4 regions of the Mesorhizobium sp. WSM3868 genome follow, and region 3 is predicted to be linked to each of the others. Evidence: riboswitches for the same ligand, from Rfam matches in the RefSeq annotation. Region 3 holds a riboswitch; each other region holds the start of a gene.

Region 1 (3,459 bases), on a different contig from region 3:
TTTCGGCACATGCTTTAACTCCTTACCTGCTTTCTGCCCGAACCGGTCTGACATTGTGCACCGAGGTGTGTTGAGATTCAGGTCAGACCAAGCCGAAAATGGCGGGTTCCGAGAACCGGACCAGAGCGTACTTGAAGCACCTGAGCACCGGAACCGCAGAAAGCCGCGTTTGCAGGCGGCCTCACCTGAATATCAATACACCTCACTCGGCGTCGAGCGGCTCCGTTCCAACCGGCTTGCCGTCGCGCGAGAGCCTGATCTTCTCGACCTTGTCCTCGGCGGCCTTGAGCAAGCGGTCGCAATGAGCCTTCAGCGCCTCGCCGCGCTCGTAGATCTTGATCGACTGGTCGAGCGGAACGTCGCCGCGCTCCAGATCATCGACGATCTTCTCCAGCGCGTCGAGCGCCTGTTCGAAGCTCATCGCCTTGACGTCTTGGTTAGCTTCATCAGCCATCATTCATCCCTTCATCAGCCGCCCGACATGGGCGGCGACCGAAAATGCCAATCCTTGCAGATCGTAACCGCCCTCCAGCAGGCTGACGAGCCGGTTGCCGCTGTGGCGCCCGGCGCGCTCCATCAGCTGGCCGGTCGCCCAGTCGAAATCATCCTCGGTCAGGTTGATCGCGGCCAGCGGATCGCGATGGTGCGCATCGAAACCGGCGGAAATGATGATCAGATCCGGCTGGAAGGTGTCGATCGACGGCAGCACGCGCGACAGGAAGGCGTCGCGGAACGTGTCGCTGCCGGTGCTCGGCGCAAGCGGCGCGTTGACGATGTTGCCGGCGCCGGTCTCGCTCTTGGCACCGGTGCCCGGATAAAGCGGCATCTGGTGGGTCGAGCAATAGAGCACCGACGGATCGTCCCAGAAAATGTCCTGCGTGCCGTTGCCGTGATGCACATCCCAATCGACGATGGCGACGCGCTCGGCCAGATGCTTCTCCTGCGCATAACGGGCGGCGATCGCCGCGGTGTTGAACAGGCAAAAGCCCATCGCGGTCGCTTTTTCGGCGTGATGGCCGGGCGGACGCGCGGCAACGAAGACATTGGCGGCACGGCCCTCGAACACATCGTCGACTGCGGCGTTGGCCGCGCCGATCGCCGTCACCGCCGCCTGCCAGCTTTTCGGGCTGGCGCTGGTGTCGGCATCGATCGAGACGATCCCCGTCTCAGGAATCGCAGCGCGGACACGGCCGACGAAATCCTCCGGATGCGCGTAAAGGATCGTCGCCTCGTCGCCTTCCGGCGCCTCGACGCGGTCGAGGGCCGAAAAAGCCTCGTCGTCGAGCACGCGCTCGATGGCGCGCAAACGGTCGGGCCGCTCGGGGTGGCCGGGCGGCGTGAGGTGTTCCAGGAATACCGGATGAGTGTAAAGACGAGTGGTCATGGCGCCTAATCTAGGCACCTGTCGCACGGATAGCCATGTTTCAGCGCCGAATGATTGGGGAAATCGCGCCCAATCGTGTCGCTGGCGGCATTGGCCCGGCTTCGGCTTCGCGATAAGGTCGCGTCGCTGCCTGGTGCCCGCAACGCGGGAGAATCGGGAACACGGTTGAAATCCGTGGCGTGCCCAACGCTGTGAGGGGGACCGCGCCGGCAAACGCCACTGTCCCAGACGGGAAGGCGCCGGATGCGGGTCGATCCCGAGCCAGAAGACCGGCCCGGCAGACATGGTCATCCGCATGGTCAGGCGGAGGACTGCTTATCGCAAGGGGACAAGCGATGCAGGCACGAACAGCCGCCGCCGGCGGCGATGACTTTGACCAATTGGCGCGCGACGCCGTCTACCGAGCCATGTTCACCCGGCGCGACGTGCGCAGCCATTTCCTTGCCGACGATCTCGACGACAGCGTTTTGGCGCGGCTGCTCACCGCGGCACACCACGCGCCGTCGGTCGGCTACATGCAGCCCTGGAACTTCATCATCATCCGGGACGCCACAAGGCGGCGGCAGGTGCGCGACCTGTTTTTGGCCGCGCGCGAACAGGAACTGCCGGCGATCGAGGTGGAGCGGCGGGCGCTCTACCGCAAGCTGAAGCTCGAGGGCATCTGCGAAAGCGCGCTCAACCTGTGCATCACCTGCGACCGCCAGCGCTCGAAGAACTCGCCGCTCGGGCGCTGGCACAATCCGGAGATGGACCTCTACAGCACCGTCTGCGCGGTGCAGAATTTCTGGCTCGCGGCGCGGGCGGAAGGCGTCGGGGTCGGCTGGGTGAGCATCATCGAGCCCGAAGCACTGAAGCGACTGCTGTCGATCCCCGAGCACGTCACGCCGATCGCCTATCTCTGCGTCGGCCGCGTCTCGGAATTCGCGCCGAGGCCCGACCTCGAAGCGCATGGCTGGGGCAAGCGCCTGCCGCTGCCCGAGCTGGTGATGAGCGAGACCTTTTGCGGCGCCGGCGAGGCGCCGCTCAAATCGGCGATCGCTCGCCTTGGATCCCGTGAAGGGGCGAAGCCGTGATCAGGCGGCCTTCGTGGCCGGGGCTGCTGCTCAAGCGGTCCTTGGCGAATCCCAGCGCGAGCCGCCGAAGGGGCTGAGCGCCTTGTCGCGCAGCTCCCTGAACTTGGACGAGGCTTCGGCCAGGCGCCGGTCCCATTCCGGATTGGGGACCTGGCCCTCGATGGTGGCGAAGTAGACCTGCATCAGCGAAGCGATGGCGAAGGGCTCGATGAAAGCCGCCTTGAAGGCCCAGGCGAAGACGATGGCCAACACGAAGGCCCAGCCGGCAAGCTGGCCCGGCATGGCCCAGAGGATCGCGGCGGCGGGCGCCAGCATCAAAAGGAAGATGACGAAGGAAACACCCCACATGATCACCGCCAGCCAGACGGCGTTCTTGACCATCAACTTGCCGTTCTGCGCATAGAGCACGACGCCTTGCCTGGCGGTCTCGAAAGGCGAGTTGGAATTGGTGCGGATGTTGTAGCCGAGGATGATCTCGTCGACATAGGTCAGCGACAGGCGGATGACGGTGTTGATGAAGCTCACCAGACCGCTCAAGCCTGGAATGGGTAGGAACGCAGCAATGCCGCCGATCAGCCCGGTGATGGCGCGGATGGCGCCTTTCACCAGCTGGTCGACGACGAAAAGGATGTTGGCCTCGGCGAAGCGCTTCGTCACCACTTCGCGCGCATAGGCGATCTGGCCCTGGCCGTCGGGAACGTCCTGCCCGTCGATCAGATGGACCATGACGGCGATATGGCCTGCCTTGAGCACATAGAGAATGTATTCGCGGATCCAGTAGACGGCGATCGAGACCACGCCGAAGCCGACCACCCCACCCCACAAGGCAAAGGACATCGGCCCGTCCGGATCGGTCGAGATGTGGCCGACGCCGTAACCGACGCTGGCGCCGGTGCCGGTCGCTGTTATGTAGGCCACCGTGATGCCGAAATAGACGATGATGCGAAAGACGATGAACGGCCACGTCCGCATCATGATGGACACCGACCGGCCGATGCTGAA
Region 2 (3,459 bases), on a different contig from region 3:
GAAGAAAGTCCACATTGGTGATAGAAGCGGGCCGAAGACAGAGATCGATCTTCCGAAGGACGCCAGGTGGGCTAACTTCGGCGATTGGCTGGCGGTAAAGCCGCGCAAACCATGGACGGTCGCCGGGACGACCTATAGCGCCGACGCACTAATCGGCATTTCGCTTTCCTCTTTCCTTGCTGGAGAGCGTCATTTTAGTACCCTGTTTGAACCAGCCGAGAGGCGCTGTCTGCAGTCATTCTTCTGGAATGACGGGAAGCTCATTATCCACTACCTGGCGAACCTCGCTCCGAGATTCGAGGTGTTCACCCCAGGCCCGCAGGAATGGACACGCCGAGCCCTGGACGCCTTGCCGTCGCAAGGGACTGTTCACCTCTGGTCACTCGATGCGGCAGATCACGAGACCAATGGGGAGGTCCTGGTTTGCGTTCAGGATCCGATCACGCCGCCGCAGCTTTTGCTGTTCGATCTCAAGGCCGCGCCGCCTCTCAGCGCTTCAGCAATTCTGAAGCGCAGCCCGGAGAATTTCGACGCATCCGCACTGGTGATCACACGCCACGAGGCAGTCTCGATCGATGGTGAGATGATCCCCTATACGCAGGTCGGTCCACCAAACGGGAACGGAGATGCCCCAGTTCACCTTACCGCCTATGGCGGGTTCGGCATATCGCTCCTGCCCTCCTACAACTCCACCCTCGGCAAGCTGTGGCTCGAGCGCGGCGGCACGTGTGTGGTGGCCAACATCCGCGGCGGCGGCGAGTTCGGCACCTGCTGGCACGAAGCCGGGCGCAGGGAGGGCAAGCGTCTCGCCCATGACGATTTCGCCGCCGTTGCCGCCGATCTCGTGCGAAGGGGCATCACGCTGCCGAGGCGGATTGCCGCCCAGGGCGGCTCAAATGGCGGCCTGCTGATCGCCAACATGCTTACCCGCTATCCTGAGCGTTTCGGCGCGCTGTTCTGCACGGTTCCGCTTGTCGACATGCGCCGCTACACCAAGCTTCTGGCAGGCGCGAGTTGGATCGACGAATATGGCGATCCCGACAAGGCTGACGATTGGGCTTTCCTGAGTGAAATCTCGGCCTATCACGCCGCGTCGTCGGGACAGCCCTATCCGCCTATCCTGCTCGCCACCATGAGACGCGACGACCGCGTCCACCCGGGCCATGCGCGCAAGATGGCGGCAAAGCTGCAGGCCCTTGGCTATCCCGCTTACTTCTACGAGCCCAGCGCGGGCGGGCACGGCTACGGCAAGGACAATCGGGAGCGAGCCGCATTCATCAGCCTCGGTATCGGTTTTCTTCGCAGCGCGATCGGGTGGCATGCCGATGGCTTTCATAAAGGACCCGGAGCTCGACAAGGGCGAACTTCCGATGAGTGAGTACAGGTCGAGGACTGGGACAAGGTACAAACCGTGCGAGTACAGTTTGCACAATGCGCGCTAGCGCCTTGTCGATCTCAATCAATCGACGGAGCACTTCACACCACAGACTACAATTCTGAAGAGCAAGGAAAAATATCATGGCAACAAAGCGAATGAACGTGTCGCGGGGAGTAGCAGCGGCCGTCGTCCTGGTGCTGCTGGCACAGCAGGCTGTCGCGTTTCCAAAATCCCCCTGCGCGTCTTCCCCCTCCACCTCCCCCTTATTGCTCGCGCCCGTCTACGACACCGATCTGCGAGCCAAGCTTTGGGCAGTTCCGCCTGCCCGGCTCGGGGGCATATTCGGACGAAAGACCGACCAGCGCAAGGCGCTTTTCGCATAATCACATAAACATCTCGTTATATGGTATTGACAAGCAGCGAAGCTGCTGTGATTGTGCGCATGTCATGGTTCTCCGCGCGGCACTGCCGTAGCGGAGCTAAGAGGGAAGCCGTGCGATGCCGGCGCTGCCCCCGCAACTGTTAGCGGCGAGCCAAGCCCATTGATGTCACTGAGGCGAACGGCCTCGGGAAGACGGGCACAGGCTTTGACCCGCGAGCCAGGAGACCTGCCACGACGAACAACGTCCACGGGCGGGGTGTCCGGTGGTCGCGGTAGCTCGGCTTCGTGCCGCCTAACCCGCGTTCCTTGTCCCCCGCCCCAACCATCGGGGTATGGCATGACTGTCTCTCAACGAATTGCTGTAGCAACGCTCGGCGTGCCGCGTATCGGTCGACGGCGGGAACTGAAATTCGCGCTTGAAAACTACTGGTCCGGAAATTCTCCCGCTGCCGACCTGCTCGCGACGGCGAAGACGCTGCGTGCCGCTAGCTGGAGGGAGCAGCACGATCGCGGCGTGTCGAAAATCCCGTCAACCGATTTCTCACTTTATGACCATGTGCTCGACACAGTCGCCATGGTCGGCGCCGTGCCGGCACGATACGCCTGGACTGGCGGCGAGGTCCCACTCGATATCTATTTCGCCATGGCGCGCGGCAACCAAGGTCAGGCCGCGGATCGTGGACATGCCGGTGACGAGCATGCGGCCAGTCGGCATGGCCTTGCCGCGATGGAAATGACCAAATGGTTCGACACCAACTATCATTACATAGTGCCGGAACTCACGGACGATCAGAGCTTTTCCCTCTCGTCGGCGAAACCGGTCGATCATTTCCTCGAGGCCAAGGCGCTCGGCATCCACACTCGCCCGGTCCTGCTTGGACCGGTTACCTTTCTCAAGTTGGCGAAGTCATCTGAGAAAGGTTTCAACCCTATCGCGCTCCTGCCACGGCTGCTGCCTGTCTACGAGGTGCTCCTGCAGAGGCTAAAGCTCGCGGGAGCCGATTGGGTGCAGATCGATGAGCCGGCGCTCGTGCTCGATCTGATTCCCAACGAACGGGATGCGCTCCAATTCGCCTACTCCCGGCTGTCGAAAGCAGCACCCGAGTTGAAGATCATGGTCGCTACCTATTTCGGATCGCTGGGAGACAATCTCGAGACCGCAATTTCTCTGCCCGTGGCGGGACTGCACGTGGATCTCGTGCGCGCTCCAGAGCAGTTGGACGCCATCGGCCGGCTCGCGCGGAAGGAACTTGTGCTCTCGCTCGGGCTGATCGACGGCCGCAACGTCTGGCGCGCGAACCTGCCTGCCGTACTTGACCGTATCAAGTCGATCGTCGCCGATTGGCCGCTGGAGCGGGTGGAGATTGCCCCGTCCTGCTCGATGCTGCATGTGCCGATCGACCTGGACATGGAGACGGCACTCGATGCGGATGTAAGGTCGTGGCTCGCCTTCGCAACGCAAAAGACCGACGAGCTGGTCGTGCTCGCCCGTGCCCTGGCCGAAGGCCGGGACGCAGTTGCCGCCGAACTGGAGGCGTCGGCTGAGGCTGCCGCCGTTCGCGCGACATCCGCGAAGGTGCATGATCCGCTGGTCGAAGGCCGGATCGCCAGCATCAAGGTCGGCATGACGCGTCGGAAGAGCGCATTTCCCGTCCGCTCCAAGCTTCAGGCCGACGCATTTGGTTTGCCCTCCTCCCCA
Region 3 (3,459 bases):
CAGCGCGTAAGCGAGCTCAAACTTGCCCTGCTGTCGACAGCTAAGTTGAAAGGAGAAGTCCTAAGCCTTTTTCAGTGCTTGGCGTTGCCGAGACCGCTTTTCTATCATTCGTCTTTCGAGCGGCCTCCAGCCGCGCCGGTCACCGCCGAGGCCGATGCCTGGCAGGGCGAGAAGTCGCCATCGCTCGGCACGCATTCGCGCGACGAAGGCTTCGCAGACCGCTGTCGAGCGGACGCTCGATGAGGAGCCACACAAGGTTGGCCTTGGAACAAAGGTCTGGCCATGAAAAAATACCTAGCAGCCGCGCTGGCGATCGCCATCCCGATCGGGCCTGCCTCGGCGCTTGACGTCGGCGTCGGCGGCAAGGTCGGCGGCATCGGCGTGGGCGCCGGATTGGGCGCCGGTTCGCAAGGCGTGTCGGCGGGCGTGGGCGCCAGTGCCGACGGTGTCGGCGGCGCAAACGTCGGCGCATCGACTGGCGGCGGATCGCTCGGCGTCAATGCCGGCGGCAATCTGGGCAGCACCAGCACAGGCGTGTCGACAAGCGTGGGCGGCGCCGCCGCGGGCGACGATCCTTCCGCCGTCAGCGGATCGGCTGCCTCTGCGCAGAACCCGGCCGCGGTGCCGACAGCTCCTGCTTTGGCCAAGAGCGCGACGCAGACCATTGTGCTGCCTCCAGTGCTGAGGCCCTCCAGATCCGCCGGCGGCGACCTCCGGCGGGTCACCAAAGGCTATCGCATCGCGCCGCTGTCACCTCCGAAGGCGATACGGGGCACGCCGGCCGCCGTGGTGCGCGCCTGTCGCGCCGCGATCGCGGCGGCCGCCAAGCCCCTCGGCGCCGTGCGTGTTTACACGGTCAGCGCCGGCCCCTTGCGTCAACGCCGAAGCGGGCTCAACGCGCCGATCGAGGTGCGCATAGACTATGACAGGCGAGGCGGCATCGAAGTGAGGCAGGCGAAAGTCGGCTGCCGCCTAAATGCGAAGGGCGCGGTCACCGCGGTGATTTAGGCCAAAGGCACAACGGCCGTTGCCATCCTTCCTGCCGGTTGCAACCTCGGCGGTTTGGCAATTCCTCGCCCCCACAAGGTGGAAGGGAGAGGTGGCTCGGCGCAGCCGAGACGGAGCGGGGGAGCGCCATATCCGACAACCCTGCCGACCGCAGGCGCAGACCGCGGCCGGCTGCAGACAAGGCGCCCGCGCTTCGGCTAGAGTTCCGCCGGGCGCAAAAAAATCATCGAAGGGGAGCATCGCGATGAACGAAGTCAGGCCGATCGCCGAGATCGCCAGCTATCACGCCCATATCTACTACGGCGGGGAAGCCGAGCGGCAGCATGCCGAATGGCTGCGCCAGCGCATCGCAGAACGGTTCCGCGTGCGCCTGGGCAACTGGCGCGACGAGCCGGTCGGCCCGCACCAGCAAGCCATGTACCAGGTCTCCTTCGCCACCGAGATCTTTGCCACGCTGGTTCCTTGGCTGATGCTGAACCACGGCGGCCTAAGCATCCTCATCCATCCCAACACCACCAACCCCAAGCGCGACCACCTGATCGACCCGATGTGGATCGGCCGGGCGCTGCCGGTGAAGGGCGACGTGCTTGGCGAAGAAGACGAGGCGGAAGAGGCGCTGGAGGTGAATACCGAGCCGACGCTGGGGGTGTGAGGGGGGGCGCGGCGATCTCGTCACGATGGCGTGAGAGGCGGCTGGCCGTCGGAGTTGTTGATTGACTGGCCAATCGCGGTGTGGCGAATTCGCGCCGATGGTTCCCTTCGGGGATCAAAAGGGAACGCGGTGCGGAGAAATCCAAAGCCGTGGCTGCCCCCGCAACTGTAAGCGGCGTGCCGTTTTCACGATGCCACTGGCTGCATGGGCCGGGAAGGCGAAAGCGGCGGGAATCCGCGAGCCAGGAGACCTGCCATCACGGACGTCAAAGCAGAACATCGGACGGGGTGATCCGGTGTGCGCGCCTGGCCGGAGGGCGGGGCGAGTTCCCTGCGATGACAGGCAACGTCAAAGGCAGAACCATGCTGATCCAACTATCGAAAATGCTGAACAAAACCGCGCCGGACCTGAAGGCCAGGCTGATTACAATCTACAGCGCGCTCGCCATTTTCAACGTCGGGGCGTGGCTGTGGGCTTTCGTCGCCTTCCACGACAAGCCGACATTGCTTGGCGTCGCTCTCGTCATTTATGGCCTGGGCTTGCGCCACGCCGTCGACGCCGACCACATAGCGGCCATCGACAACGTCACGCGCAAGCTGATGCAGAACGGCAAACGGCCGGTCTCCGTCGGCTTCTTTTTCGCACTCGGCCATTCGACGATCGTCGTCATCGTCGCTGCGGCTATCGCGGCAGCAACGTCCCTGCTCGGCCGCTTCCAGAGCTTTCAGGAGATTGGCGGCACGATCAGTACCGGCGTTTCCGCACTCTTCCTGCTCGCCATCGCGGCGATGAACATCGTCATCTTCTTCTCGATCTACAGAAGCTATCGGCGGGTGCGGGCCGGTGGGGCGTTTGTCGAGGAGGACCTGGACCTGCTGCTCAACAATCGCGGCTTCCTGGCGCGCGTCTTCCGCCCGATGTTCCGGCTGGTGTCGCAGAGCTGGCACATGTTCCCACTTGGTTTCCTCTTCGGCCTTGGGTTCGACACCGCGACCGAAGTCGCCATGTTCGGCGTGTCCGCGGCACAAGCGGCCAAGGGCGTGCCGTTCGAAGCCATTCTGGTCTTCCCGGTGCTTTTCGCGGCCGGTATGTCACTGGTCGACACGACCGATGGTGTGATGATGCTCGGCGCCTATGAGTGGGCCTTCGTCAAGCCGATCCGCAAACTGTACTACAACATGACGATCACCCTGGTGTCGGTCCTTGTCGCAGTACTGATCGGCGGCATCGAGGCGCTCGGCCTGATCGGTGACAAGTTTGGTCTGTCGGGCGGCTTCTGGAACGGCGTCGGCACGCTCAACGACAATTTCAACAATCTGGGCTTCGCCATTATCGGCATCTTCATCGCCGCCTGGGCGATCTCCTACGTCGTCTACAAGGCCAAGGGGCTGGACGATGTGGAGATCGGATCCGCAGCAAAGAATTCATAAGCCGCCGGCCGCGGCTGGCTGCAGCAGGCCAGCCGCATCTCTCTGCCATCAGATCCCGGCGGCTGCCAGCCTGCCTCCTTAAAGCGCCTCGGCAACAGGAAGCCGATGACGGCAAAGGCGACGATCGCCAGCTCTGTCAGCGGTGCCCGGCTTGACATTTTTGTTCCCATTTTGTTCACTGTTGGCCAGACAGCAACAGGAGATCGCCGGCCCGTGCGCACGCGCTTCAAAGGCATGCTGAGCACCCGTAGCCCAAGCCTTTGGAAGTTTGATGGAATTCTGCGCTTGGATAAGCCAGGGGTTAAGGCCTGGGATAAGCCCCATAATCCATAAGCCAGAATCCAGAGTCCAAATATCCAGAGTCCAGAA
Region 4 (3,459 bases), on a different contig from region 3:
ACGCGCTTGCCGTAGCCGAGCATCCTCAGCGCCAGGCCGAACGCAGCCGTGGTCTTGCCCTTGCCCGGCCCCGTGTTGACGATGAGCAGTCCCTTCTCGATCGTCTTGCCGGCCACCTCGGCATCCTGCACCGCCTTGCGCTTGGCCATCTTCGCGCGATGGCGCTCGGCATCCTTGTCGTCGATGATCGTGTCTTTGATCTCGCCCATGTCACTTCACCTTGAGCGGCAGCCCCGCCACCATAATCAGCACGCTGTCGGCGACAGCCGCGACCTGCTGGTTGAGCCGCCCTGCGGCGTCGCGGAACCGGCGCGCCAGCGCATTGTCCGGCACGATGCCGAGCCCGACTTCGTTGGAGACCACAAACCACGGTCCGCGCGGCTGCGAAAGCACATCCGTGAGCCGCCGGCACTCGGCCGCGATATCGTGGTCCGCCAGCATATGATTGCTCAGCCACAATGTCAGGCAATCGATCAGCACCGGCTGGTGATCGGGCAAAGCCCCGATCGCGCCGACCAAGTCGAGCGGCGCATCGACGGTGACCCAACTTTCGCCACGGCGCGAGCGATGCAGCGCGATGCGCTCGCGCATCTCCTCGTCATAGGCCTGCGCGGTTGCGATATAGGCCCAAGGCGACGGGCTTGCCGCCACCAGGCACTCGGCATGCGCGCTCTTGCCGGAGCGCGCACCGCCTAAGATGAAGGTCAGATGGCCCTCCGCGCGATCAGGCAAAGCTGTCGCGCAGGCTGGTCGATGTACCGGTGAAGCGCCCGCGCACCACACCGACGGCCGCACCGAGCACCAGCCAGAAGACCAGATCGGTGAGGGTCACCGCCACCACGAACTGATGGTGCAGCCCCTCGGGAATCGCCGTCTCGAAGCTGACGGGCTGCGGCGCGCCGACTACGTGCGGAGCGACGATCAGCACGACCGCCAGAATTGCCAAGGGCAGCGACTTGCGAAGGGCGATCAATCCAAGGCCGACCGCGGTTGCGGCCACCGTCGAAATCCACCAGATCTGGCGCGGCAGAAGTTCTGCCGCCGGCATGGCCGGCAGTTCCGGCGGCAGGCCGAGGCCGGGCGCGAGCGTGAAAACCGCAAAACCGGCAAGGCCCCAGAACGCGCCCTGGCGCCAGCTGCCGATGCCACCGGCGAATTCCGACACCGCGACCAGGATCAGCGCGAAGCCGATGCCGGTGACGATGTTGGCGACAACGTTGAAGGCGAAGCGCTCGAAGCCGTCGGCCGGAGCCCAGCCCTCGTCCTCGGTCGGAGCGGCCGCTTCCGTCGACGCAGGAACGGCGCTGCTCATCGCATTGCCCGCCGGTTCGGCCGAGCTCATGGCAGTGCTAGTTCCAGTGTTGGCGGCATGGTCGTGGTGATGACCGCCGCCCGCCTTTTCATAGACTTCCGCTTTGAGGATCAGCGGCACGGTCGCATAGGCCTGCATGCAGGCAAGCGCGATGCCCGCCACGAGCCCTGCGATCGCCGCGACGAACACGACGTTGCGAAACAGATTCATGATATCGGGGCCTTCGTCAGTGGCAGGGAAAAGCCATCGAGTGACGATAGTCGTGGGCAGCGTTGTGGACCGCATCGATGTGCGAGAAGCCGACAAAACCGACGACGAAAATGCCGAGCAGCGCGGCGAGAGCCAGCTGCATGATGCGCGACTGCGAGGAGACGGAGGCGCCGAGGGCGACGGAAGCGGTATTCATGTCTTGTCCTTTCGCCCTCCACCCGAGGGCATCGAAGTCAACTTTCCTGTCGCCGGCAGGTCTCCTGGCTCGCGGATTCGCACCCTTCCCCACCTTCCCGAGGACAAACCTCAGTGGTCTATGGAGAGGACTACCGCACACAGTTGCGGGGGCAGCCACGGCTTAGGGCAAAGACTCCACCCTCACCGCATTCCCTCTTGGCTCCAAAAACGGAACCGACGACGCCATCGACTATAGGCAGAATCGTCGCGACCGGCAAACCAAATTCCGTCACGCCGCAGCGTGATTGCGGCACCGGTTTCGGACTAAGATCCGGCGATCCGCTCGGCGACGAGCTGCTGCAATCGCCACAAATGGCGGTCGTGAATACCGCGCTGTTCGAGGTTCTTCACGGTGTTGTAGAGATAGTCGGCGCCTGAACCCCAGTGGCCGCACGAGGTCGCCAGCCTGTCGACCACCTCGTCTTCGTTGAGTGGGCCGGCATAGGTCGTGCCTTTGCGATTGATAACGAAGGCAAGCGCTCTCAACGGTCCCTTGTCGGTTGCGAGTTGCAGCAGGCGAGGTCGGTAGCTGGTCGGCTTCAGCGTCATCTCGCGGCGAAAAAGCCTGTCCAAGGCCTGCCGGCGGTCACCACCGTTCAGGCGGAAAGCAACGCCCTTGCATTGGCCGCCACGATCCAGCGCCATCATCAGGCCGGGGCTTTGCTTGGTGCCGCGCCAGCGCGTCATCTTCATGCAGAAGGAGCGATGCCAGCCGCGTGCCACGGCGACGCGCTCCTCGACATGCTCAATCTCGGGCTTCCAGATCAGCGAGCCGTAGCCGAACAGCCAGAGAGGCTCGGTTGCAGGTAGCTCGGCCTCGAATGCATCCAGCATGGCTTCATAGTCGCTGTCCACGAGATGCTCGGCATCCGGGTCGGGCCCCGGGTCATCGACCGCGCGAAAACAGCGGGCGACCAGTTCCACGGTCAGCGACATCGTTCTTGCAGGCATGCTTGCAATCCTGGGCAGCCGGCGGAACCGCAGGCGATTACGAAGTGACCTTAAGGGCAGCATCCGGAAGCGACAATGGCCGCGCAATTGACAACGGTCCTGCCCGGGTGTCGGCTGTCATCAGCCAAGGGGAGCCGCTCATGCAGCCAAATCCTAGGGAACACAGCCGCTACAATGGCCTCACCAGCCTCGAGCCGACATTGCCTGCAAGCGCCTATCGGGAAGCCGACGCTTACCGGCTCGATCTCGAAGCGATCTGGTATCGGAGCTGGCTCATGGTTTGCCGCGAAGCCGATCTCGCGGAACCTCTTGCCTTTCGAACCGCGCGTATCGGCTCGCAGGAGGTCGTCGTGCTGCGCGACGAGACCGGGAGCTTGCGCGCCTTCCACAACACCTGCCGGCATCGCGGCTCGCAGCTCTGCCAGGAAAGCGAAGGGCGGCTGAAGGCAAGGCTGCTCACCTGCCCCTACCACGCCTGGACCTATTCGCTGCGCGGCGATCTCGTCCGTATCCCATCGAAATCGCTGCCCGAAGGCTTCAACAAGGACAATTATCCGCTCTACCGGGTGGCGCTGTCAGTGTGGCGCGGCCTCGTCTTCATCAATCTCGCAGAGGATCCCGATGGCTCGGCGGAAGCCTCCTTCGACTCCGCCTCCCGCGATCTTTCGAATTGGCCGCTGGAGACGCTCGTCCCCGGGCACCGGCTCACCAAGGTGATGAACTGCAACTGGAAAATCTTCTGGGAGAAC

The links. A riboswitch is a leader RNA that binds a small molecule or an ion and turns the genes downstream of it on or off. The one in region 3 is predicted to bind cobalamin.
Region 1: another riboswitch for cobalamin. It lies ahead of bluB (5,6-dimethylbenzimidazole synthase); the one in region 3 lies ahead of CK221_RS15475 (HoxN/HupN/NixA family nickel/cobalt transporter).
Region 2: another riboswitch for cobalamin. It lies ahead of metE (5-methyltetrahydropteroyltriglutamate--homocysteine S-methyltransferase); the one in region 3 lies ahead of CK221_RS15475 (HoxN/HupN/NixA family nickel/cobalt transporter).
Region 4: another riboswitch for cobalamin. It lies ahead of CK221_RS16850 (CbtB domain-containing protein); the one in region 3 lies ahead of CK221_RS15475 (HoxN/HupN/NixA family nickel/cobalt transporter).

What each region holds. Positions count from the first base shown of each region.
Region 1 is NZ_NSGB01000006.1:308,391-311,849, forward strand. Features, by position in the region: gene CK221_RS12995 (DUF2277 domain-containing protein) at 1-11, opposite strand, end outside; gene CK221_RS13000 (exodeoxyribonuclease VII small subunit) at 203-454, opposite strand; gene CK221_RS13005 (histone deacetylase family protein) at 458-1,384, opposite strand; cobalamin riboswitch at 1,499-1,677, shown strand; gene bluB (5,6-dimethylbenzimidazole synthase) at 1,720-2,457, shown strand; gene CK221_RS13015 (hypothetical protein) at 2,488-3,459, opposite strand, start outside.
Region 2 is NZ_NSGB01000001.1:661,651-665,109, forward strand. Features, by position in the region: gene CK221_RS02980 (prolyl oligopeptidase family serine peptidase) at 1-1,378, shown strand, start outside; cobalamin riboswitch at 1,810-2,009, shown strand; partial or broken gene metE (5-methyltetrahydropteroyltriglutamate--homocysteine S-methyltransferase) at 2,098-3,459, shown strand, end outside.
Region 3 is NZ_NSGB01000008.1:150,012-153,470, forward strand. Features, by position in the region: gene CK221_RS15465 (hypothetical protein) at 283-1,008, shown strand; gene CK221_RS15470 (DOPA 4,5-dioxygenase family protein) at 1,253-1,660, shown strand; cobalamin riboswitch at 1,742-1,933, shown strand; gene CK221_RS15475 (HoxN/HupN/NixA family nickel/cobalt transporter) at 2,023-3,090, shown strand.
Region 4 is NZ_NSGB01000009.1:188,219-191,677, forward strand. Features, by position in the region: gene cobO (cob(I)yrinic acid a,c-diamide adenosyltransferase) at 1-209, opposite strand, end outside; gene cobU (bifunctional adenosylcobinamide kinase/adenosylcobinamide-phosphate guanylyltransferase) at 211-732, opposite strand; gene CK221_RS16845 (CbtA family protein) at 725-1,522, opposite strand; gene CK221_RS16850 (CbtB domain-containing protein) at 1,539-1,718, opposite strand; cobalamin riboswitch at 1,755-1,953, opposite strand; gene CK221_RS16855 (gamma-glutamylcyclotransferase) at 2,024-2,710, opposite strand; gene CK221_RS16860 (aromatic ring-hydroxylating dioxygenase subunit alpha) at 2,851-3,459, shown strand, end outside.